Regions from separate parts of the Priestia sp. P5 genome, predicted to be linked through region 1. Evidence: riboswitches for the same ligand, from Rfam matches in the RefSeq annotation. Region 1 holds a riboswitch; the other holds the start of a gene.
The links. Region 1 has a riboswitch for cobalamin ahead of MMB69_RS23705 (HoxN/HupN/NixA family nickel/cobalt transporter). Riboswitches for the same ligand answer to the same signal wherever they lie in the genome.

Region 1 (4,433 bases):
TTTCATACCCAGTTTGGCCGCGATTGACTGAGCGCATTCAAATAACTCTTCCGTTTGTTTAGACTTGACCATCGGAGGACGATTCATGCCTCCCGTTACTTCGAGCTTAATTCCTTTTAAAATGGGTGTTAAATTCAAAATAATATCCGTCATGCGTTTTGCTTCTTCTTCTGTAGAAACACGTAAATCCACGTGCGCTTCTGCATATTCCGGCACCACATTTGTACCGCTGCCTCCCGTAAATGTCCCAACGTTCACCGTTGTACCTTTTTCATAATCTGTTAAGCCCTGCAAGAAAATCACTTGACGCGCCAGCTCTTCAATCGCATTGATTCCTTCTTTGTGGTGATTACCCGCATGTGCTGCTCGTCCCCATACTTTTACGGTGAAGATCCCCGCTCCTTTGCGGGACGTTTTTAACGCACCTGAACCCGCCACCGCCGGTTCCGCTACTAGCACTGCTTCACTTCTTTGTGCTTCTTCTTCAATGTATTTTTTAGAAGAAATTGACCCAATCTCTTCATCAGAATTGCAAAAAAACACAATTTTTTTATCCAGCGATAAGCCAAGCTCTTGAATCGCTTTAATCGCCCATATAGATTGTATAATGCCGCCTTTCATGTCTAAAATTCCCGGACCGTACAGCTTGTTTCCCTCTGTTCTTAGACTCAGCCTTCCCTTTTCCCATACCGTGTCAAAATGACCGATAATTAAAAGCTGCTTTTCTCCTTCTCCAATCGTAAATTTCAAGTGGTTTCCTACTTCTTTTTCTTCTATGATTTCGTACCCTACCCCTAACCGCTTTTGAAACAGCTGCGTTAAATACATTCCACACTGATCTACTAACTCTTTACTGTAGGACGGTGATTCTTTTTTCACAAATCCAACTAAATCTTCAAGCATATCTCGTTCGTGTTCTTTTAAATAACTAAACACGCTTTGTTCTACCATTACCTGACTCAAATCAATTCCTCCTCCAAACAACCCCTGCTGCTTGCATTAAATGCTTTCATTTATCGTACGTATAACTATGTTCTACGTTTCACATAACGACCTTAAATTATCCTTAATTATAATGGTTTTCAGACAATTTTCCATCCTTTAAATACAGATAATACTTTAACTTATTCATAACCGACCGAAAATAGCCATAAACTTCAACAAATTCATACAAAAAAGCTTCAATCTTCAACAGATTAAAGCTTTCGTTTGACTAATTGACATTTATTTTAATATTTTTCCCTTTTGACTTCACACTCACAAAAACAAACATAGACACTAAAAAAATAAACAGAATAACGCCAACCATTTCAAAGTTTACTTCGGCCCATGGGTTAAAGAAAGTGAATGCTAAATAGAACGACACACCATACGCGAGGACAACAATAACCCAGCCCATCAAGCGGGAAGCAGATTGTCCAAATTTGCTCGATTCATTCACCATTTTATGTACAATCATCGAATCGATTGTATCTGTGAGCATCATACCAAACATAAATACTAGTCCCAACAAAAGCGGCGTATACTTGCCTGCGTTCCCTACGGCTAGAGACCACACCGCCGTTTGACTGACCGTTTCGGCTGCTAAAGCGAACAATGCCCCTACAAGAATAATTAAAAAAGGATTCGTTGTTCCTTTTGCGATTTTCGGAATAAACTTCCCTTTTAATCCGCTCAGCTGAAAATCTTCTTCTTTATTTTTAGTTCGAAGCAAATGATATGTGTTTAATGTCCCAATCAGAAATAGAGAGATAATGGATACCCAAGATGCAAAATGATCGAAATATGATGGAAACGTAAAATTTTTCATCACCACGCCCAGCACTCCGGCCGTGACGGCCACCATTCCTCCGTGACCTAGTGAAAACAGCGTTCCGACCCAAGGGGCAAAACGGCTGCCCATTCGCCAATTATATCGAGTCTGGCCGTCAATAAAAGCTAAGTGATCTGCATCCAATCCGTGCCTGATTCCTAATAAAAAGACAAGTAAAAAAACTGATAAACCTTCCATTTCCTACACTCCTTTTTTTAAAATAAAACGTAAAAAAGCCTCAATTCTATAGAAATTGAGGATGTGTCGGCATATGAAAATAAACAGCAATTGCTCACTGCGTACCTTGATACACCGCCTCTTTCCTAGAAGAGTCAAGTGTACAGAATAGGTAGGTCTCCTGGCTTGAGATCATCATTTTCTACCGCCTTCCCCGTTTTGAGTGACGATAAGATAGAAAACTCCCTGCTTACAGTGGCTGGACCGCTCGAGATTTGCACTCGATTCCCTGTTACCTCTTACGCTATGTAAGAGCACCTAAACTGTGCGAATGATTCATTTTCTTCCTCATTATACTAGTACTTCTTACAAATGAATAGAGAAAATTCAAATAAAAAAGCCCTGCTAAGCTTTACATGCTTAGCAGGGCTTTTTAAAGCAATTAAACTACTTCTACCGTTACGTCTACGTTGCCGCTGATTGCTTTTGAATACGGGCAGTATGAATGGGCTAGGTCTACATATTTTTTAGCTGTTTCTAAATCTAAGCCTTCGATATGAGCTTCAAGCGCTACTCCAATTTTCACTCCTTGATCAGCTTTATCAGGAAGCAGCTGAACAGTAGCTTTTACTTCACTGCTTTTGATTTCTACGTTATGTTTTTTCAACATAAATTCTAACGCGCTGTTGAAACAAGCACTGTATCCAGCTGCAAATAGCTGCTCTGGGTTTGTTGCTGTTGTTGCTTCTCCACCAAGCGCTGGAGGTGTTGCAACGTCTAAGTTAAAGATGTTATCTAAAGAGTGAACTTCTCCTGTTCTTCCACCTGTGTTAACGACTGTTGTTTCATATAAAGCTTTCATGTATAAACCTCTCCTCTTTTTCATTAACTTTATTAAAAATTTTTATTTATCGTTTCTGTAATTTAATTGTACACAATTTAATTTTAAAAAACAAGTATTGAATACATTAAAAATTTCCCAATAAAAAAAGCCGCGTATTTGCGACTTTTTCTTAATAATATTGAGACTGTTCGTCATAAGCTGATTTTCGAAAAATAGACAAGTTGGTAATAGCCCTCATCAGTTTCGTATTAAAAATAACATAATGAATAAACAGCGCCAGCACGCAGCCTAAAACGGCTCCTGTTAACACATCAAATGGATAATGAACGCCAACCCATACGCGTGAAAAGGCAATGAGTACGCCCATGACAACCCACATGCGCCCTGAACGTTTGAAATGCAGCCAAATGGTAAAAGTGATAACTAATGCAGATGTAGCATGATCGCTTGGAAATGAAGAATTTGCGGCGTGATCAATAAGCTGATTCACGTGGTGAGAGATAAACGGACGATCTCGATAAGCAAATAAACTAATCACTTTATTGATAATGACTCCTGTGGCACAAGCACATAAAGCTTGAAATGCTACAACACGGCTGCCGTTTTTATTAATAAGTAAAAACAAGCCGAGTAAAACAATAAGTACATACTGGGCATAATCTGCAAAGAATACCATCAGCGAATCTACAAACTTCACATGCGAGGCGTACTGATTCACCGCATGGAAAATGGTATAGTCTACTGAATTAATAGCTGATAACATAATCGAAATCCTTTCTTATTTTTAAATGTCATTAGCTATCTTATCAGTTTCTTGGGAAAATGAACATGTTTTTGTCAGAAGCTTCCTAACTGGTATTTATAGATAATGTAGTCAGGCTGAGTAGTAAATCAACAGACTGTCGCTCATTAACTCACCTGTGAGTGATCCACAATATTTTTTTGCAAAAAGATTTCTTCTAAAGAAGGTTCTTCGACGTGAACTTGATAAATGTCGATGCCGCATTGAATCAATTCACGAATAATAAGAGGAATATTTCTTTCTTTTTGAAGCATCACTTTTGTGTACATGTGATGGTATTCAACTTCGGGACTCAACGTACGGAAAAACTGTTGAATGTATTCTTTGCGACTGTTTGGATAAGGATCATGTTTGATCATCACCGTTTTTTTCGCTTGATATTGAAAGCGCAGCTCTTCCATTGTACCTTCTGTTAAAATGACCCCATTTTTCATAATCGCTACACGTGTACAAATCTTCTCAACTTCATTTAAATTATGAGACGTCATAAAAATTGTCTTGCCTTGATTTTGGAGTTCTCTTATTAGTTCATGAATGTGGAGAGCAGATTCAATATCTACTCCAGAAGTTGGTTCATCTAAAAAGATAAGATCTGGGTCTGTCACAATTGCTTGAGCAATTCCTAACTTCTTTTTCATTCCAAATGAAAACTTTCCAACTTTCTGATGCTCATGTCCTTCTAATCCTACTTTCTTCAGTACATTACTACAGTGTTCTTTCGAAAAACGATGGCCGTTTATCTTTAAAAAATAGCGCAAATGATTGAGCGCTGTCATCTCATCATAAAAGTTAGCATA
Region 2 (4,433 bases), on a different contig from region 1:
TTTTCTCATTTTGTCTATAAAAATATTATTCTCTTAGTCACATCTTACTCAAAATTAAATACAGACATCTGTCAAATGAATGATACAATAAGCTTATATGCCATTTTGAGTGGAAAAACCATAAAAGAGTTCGGCGTACTAATTTTAGAACAACAATAAATTTACATAAAGATGTAAAGATTTAAAGGTTAAAAGAGAAGTGTATAAAATCTGTAAAACAAAAGAACAGTTACGCGTTAAACATAGGAGTAAAAGGTTCTTCACGTGTTTTTTCGGATAATAAGAGAAAGTAATTTTGATCATTGAGGAGGAACTTAGAATGTTTGGATTTGATGCAGATGTATCGCCACTGGTGCGAATTAAAGTAATTGGGGTCGGCGGTGGAGGAAATAACACCGTTAACCGTATGATTGAACACGGTGTACAAGGAGTAGAATTTATCGCCGTTAATACGGATGCTCAGGCGCTTAACTTATCTAAAGCAGATGTGAAAATGCAGATTGGTGCGGCCTTAACGCGAGGATTAGGTGCAGGAGCTAATCCAGAAGTGGGAAGAGAAGCAGCCGAAGAAAGCAGAGAACAAATTCAAGAAGTACTGCAAGGCGCAGATATGGTATTCGTAACAGCTGGCATGGGCGGAGGAACTGGTACTGGAGCAGCTCCGGTTATTGCCCAAATTGCCCGTGAACTAAATGCTTTAACAATTGGAGTAGTCACTCGCCCGTTCAAGTTTGAAGGAAATAAACGTACGAAGCAAGCAGTAGGCGGTATTACTGCGATGAATGAATCGGTAGATACCCTTATTGTGATTCCAAACGACCGCTTGCTTGAAATTGTCGATAAAAAGACGCCTATGCTTGAAGCATTCCGTGAAGCAGATAATGTTCTTCGCCAAGGTATTCAAGGTATTTCAGATTTAATCGCTGTGCCGGGGCTGATTAACCTTGACTTTGCTGATGTAAAAACAATCATGTCTAATCAAGGATTTGCGCTTATGGGTATCGGACGAGCTTCCGGATCAGACCGGGCAATTGAAGCAGCGAAAAAAGCGATTTCTAGTCCGCTGCTAGATGCATCGATTGATGGAGCACGAGGCGTGCTGTTGAACATTACGAGCGGCAGCAGCTTGAGTCTTTACGAAGTACAGGAAGCAGCAGATATTGTCACGTCCGCTTCTGATCAGGACTTAAATATGATTTTTGGATCTGTGATTAATGAAGATTTAAAGGACGAAATGATGGTAACCGTTATTGCCACTGGATTTGATGATGAAGATGTTTCACCATCAGCTTCTACTTCTAGAGTTTCAAGAGCACGCTACTAAATTAAATAACCAGCTTTTATGGTAGCAATTGTTTTTCAATTGCCTTAAAAGGGAATCCGGTGCAAATCCGGAGCGGTCCCGCCACTGTAACAAGGAGCCTTATGTCAAAAAGCCACTGTCTATTTAGAGACGGGAAGGCGGTATAAGGCAATGACTTGAAGCCAGGAGACCTGCCATAAATCTCAGCACACAATAACCTACGAGGATAGGGAGGTGTTTTGGCAGAATCAAAAATAAGATAAACAAGGGATACGTTTATCTGAATTTGTTGTGAAGACAAGCACTTCTTTTTAGAAGTGCTTTTTTGTGTATTAAAATAGAAGGTGGAAAAATCAATGATAAATAATAAAAAACTCGTATCTATGATATTTCTCGTGTTACTTTGCCTCACTGCTTGCGCTCCTAATGAAGAGAGCGTAAGTATAAAAGAAAGAAAGAAAACGGATAAAAGTGTGACGTTTTTATTTAATTTTACATCTGCAACGCTTGATCCTCATAGGGACGATAATTATACAGCAGTTCGTGCGGGAGTAGGGGAGACGCTCGTTAAAATCAGCGACGATTTAAAAATAAAGCCTTGGCTTGCTGAAAAGTGGGAAACGAAAGATAACGGCCTTACATGGACATTTATGATAAGAAAGAACATCACGTTTCAAAATGGAAAAGCGCTGGATGCAAATGCCGTTAAGTCTTCTCTTCAAAGAACGATAGATCAAAGCTATGCGATGAAAAACGCTTTAAATATTAAAGAAATGAAAGCGAACAGTCATGCGCTGACAATTACATTAAAAGAACCAATGCCTAAATTTCCTTCTGAGTTAGTGCATCCAAACACAGCTATTATAGATGTTGATGTTTCTAATATAGCTAAGAAGCCCATTGGTACAGGACCATTTCACGTTTTGACTTTCGATCAAGGAAATCAAGTGAAGTTAGAAAGATATGAACATTATTGGAATGGAAAAGTGAAATTGAAAAATGCGATCTTTGCATTTAACGAAGATGCTAATGCGCGAGTTGCGGCTCTTCAGTCCGGGACAGCGGATATTATTTATCGGCCGCCTTTAGAAAGCTTGAGCACTTTACAAGCGAATTCGTCTTTCAAAGTAAGTGGAGTACCTAGTGTGCGTACTCATTTATTGCTTTATAATCAAACCAATGACTCATTAAAAGACGAAAATGTAAGAAAAGCTATCGATACTTTATTGAACCGAAAAGAAATTGTCAGTAGCATAATGAACAATCAAGCGGCAGCGGCTCGAGGTCCATTTTTACCTCAATTTCCTTTTGCTGATAATACTGCTAACGAGCAAAGAGGTATGACATCTGCTAGAAAATATTTAGAGAAAGCAGGCTATCAAATCAAAAATGACAAAGCAATCAAAAATGGAAAGTCACTATCGCTCTCTCTTGTCACATACAGCTCTCTGCCAGAACTGCCTTTAATTGCTCAGCTTATACAGTCTAATGCGAAAGAGTTAGGAATTACTATTAAGATTCACCTAGTTGAAGATAGCGATGAATATGTAATGGCAAAAGATGATTGGGATTTAGCATTGTACAGCCTTATCACAGCACCTAGAGGGGATGCCAGCTATTATTTAAGCACGAACTATTTGCCGGGCGGTGGTTTAAATGCCAGTCGGATTAATGACGATACGCTAACAAAAATGATAGAACAGTTAAATTCAACCGTAGATGACGCAAAACGAAATCAGCTAGCCAAGCAAGCAACCGCTTTGATTAATAGAAAAATGCTGACATCATCGATTGTACATCCAAACATTGTTGTTGCTTATAATCAACAAGTGAAAAATTGGACAACAAATCCAAGTGAGTATTATATGCTGACTCAGCATTTAGACGTAACGCCGTAGTCAATATTGTTGTTCCTATAGGAAAACGAGAAAGTATACAATGATAGATAAAAGGATGTGACAGTAAACGTGCAAGAAGTACAAATGTATCAAATTAAAGAAGTAACAGAAAAGGATGCGAAAGTGGTTCAGTTTGTCATGAATATGCGGAATGAGCTATTTCCTATGCTGGAAAAAAATCAGCTTCCTGTGGATTTGCTTCATTTTAATGAACATTACGTTCAAGCGAAAGACGCTGCTTTTTTTGCAGCTGTTACGGAAAATCAACAAGTAATTGGAACAATTGGTTTATACGCTTACGATGGAAGGTTTCATGCATTAAAAAAGCAATATGAACATAAAACTGCAGCTGAGATTGTAAAATGCTATGTCGATCCAGCGTACCGGCGTCTAGGCATTGGACAGCAGCTGTTAAAAGCAGTGGAACAATTTGCTCAAAATCATTTTTATGACACGTTGTATCTGCATACTCATCCTTTTTTACCGGGGGCTATCCCATTTTGGACTTCACAAGGTTTTATCGAAAGGCTTGCTGAACAGGAAGAGCCATGGAATACGCTGCACATGGACAGAAAAATACAACCAGTCGTAATGTAACGATATTATACAGTAATTACCATAGAATCTAGATAAGAGCTCATGCTATAATAAGCGTACTTACATTTATAGCCTGTAGGGCAAGTCCTTACAGAAAAGAACCACGTTTCGAATTGGCTGAAGCGTGGTTTTTTTCTATGAAAAACAAATAACAAAATATTTTTAAAAATATATATGAAATCGCTTTCAAAATAATGAAATATATTATATAATTACTAGTGTTGTGTTGTACTTTGTTAGTGTTAAATCAATATCCTACATGTGTGAGCCGACTGCCTTATGGTAGTCGGCTTCCTTTTTATGGTAGTATTCTAAAAGGAAATAGCATTCTTTGAAATGGCTGTAATCGTCATGACAATAGTTGTCCCAAAGGCCCATTTGAAAAGAAAGAAAAGTCGCAATCATTCCAAACCCTAACAAAGAAAGCATTATCCATCACCTCTTAAAAAGTTAGAAAATTCTATTAATTTATATTATAGCATTAGAATTAATGTTAAAGTTTGGTATTTTTAAATAAGGTAGCTTCAACCTAAAACTAAAAACTAAAAAAGCCGCCTTGTAGGCGACTGGTTTAAGCTAGGTCAGCTGTTATGGACTGCTTTTGAAGGTGATCAGACAGCAGGCTGTAAGCAATA

Region 2: linked by a shared signal. The riboswitch ahead of nikA (nickel ABC transporter substrate-binding protein) and the one ahead of MMB69_RS23705 (HoxN/HupN/NixA family nickel/cobalt transporter) in region 1 are both predicted to bind cobalamin.

The regions. Positions count from the first base shown of each region.
Region 1 is NZ_JAKWFJ010000004.1:65,242-69,674, reverse strand. Features, by position in the region: gene MMB69_RS23710 (M20 family metallopeptidase) at 1-984, opposite strand, end outside; gene MMB69_RS23705 (HoxN/HupN/NixA family nickel/cobalt transporter) at 1,214-2,011, opposite strand; cobalamin riboswitch at 2,145-2,327, opposite strand; gene MMB69_RS23700 (organic hydroperoxide resistance protein) at 2,433-2,852, opposite strand; gene MMB69_RS23695 (undecaprenyl-diphosphatase) at 3,004-3,597, opposite strand; gene MMB69_RS23690 (ABC transporter ATP-binding protein) at 3,744-4,433, opposite strand, start outside.
Region 2 is NZ_JAKWFJ010000005.1:98,381-102,813, reverse strand. Features, by position in the region: gene ftsZ (cell division protein FtsZ) at 320-1,324, shown strand; cobalamin riboswitch at 1,327-1,516, shown strand; gene nikA (nickel ABC transporter substrate-binding protein) at 1,660-3,201, shown strand; gene MMB69_RS24685 (GNAT family N-acetyltransferase) at 3,271-3,798, shown strand; gene MMB69_RS24680 (hypothetical protein) at 4,054-4,227, opposite strand; gene MMB69_RS24675 (YfmQ family protein) at 4,370-4,433, opposite strand, start outside.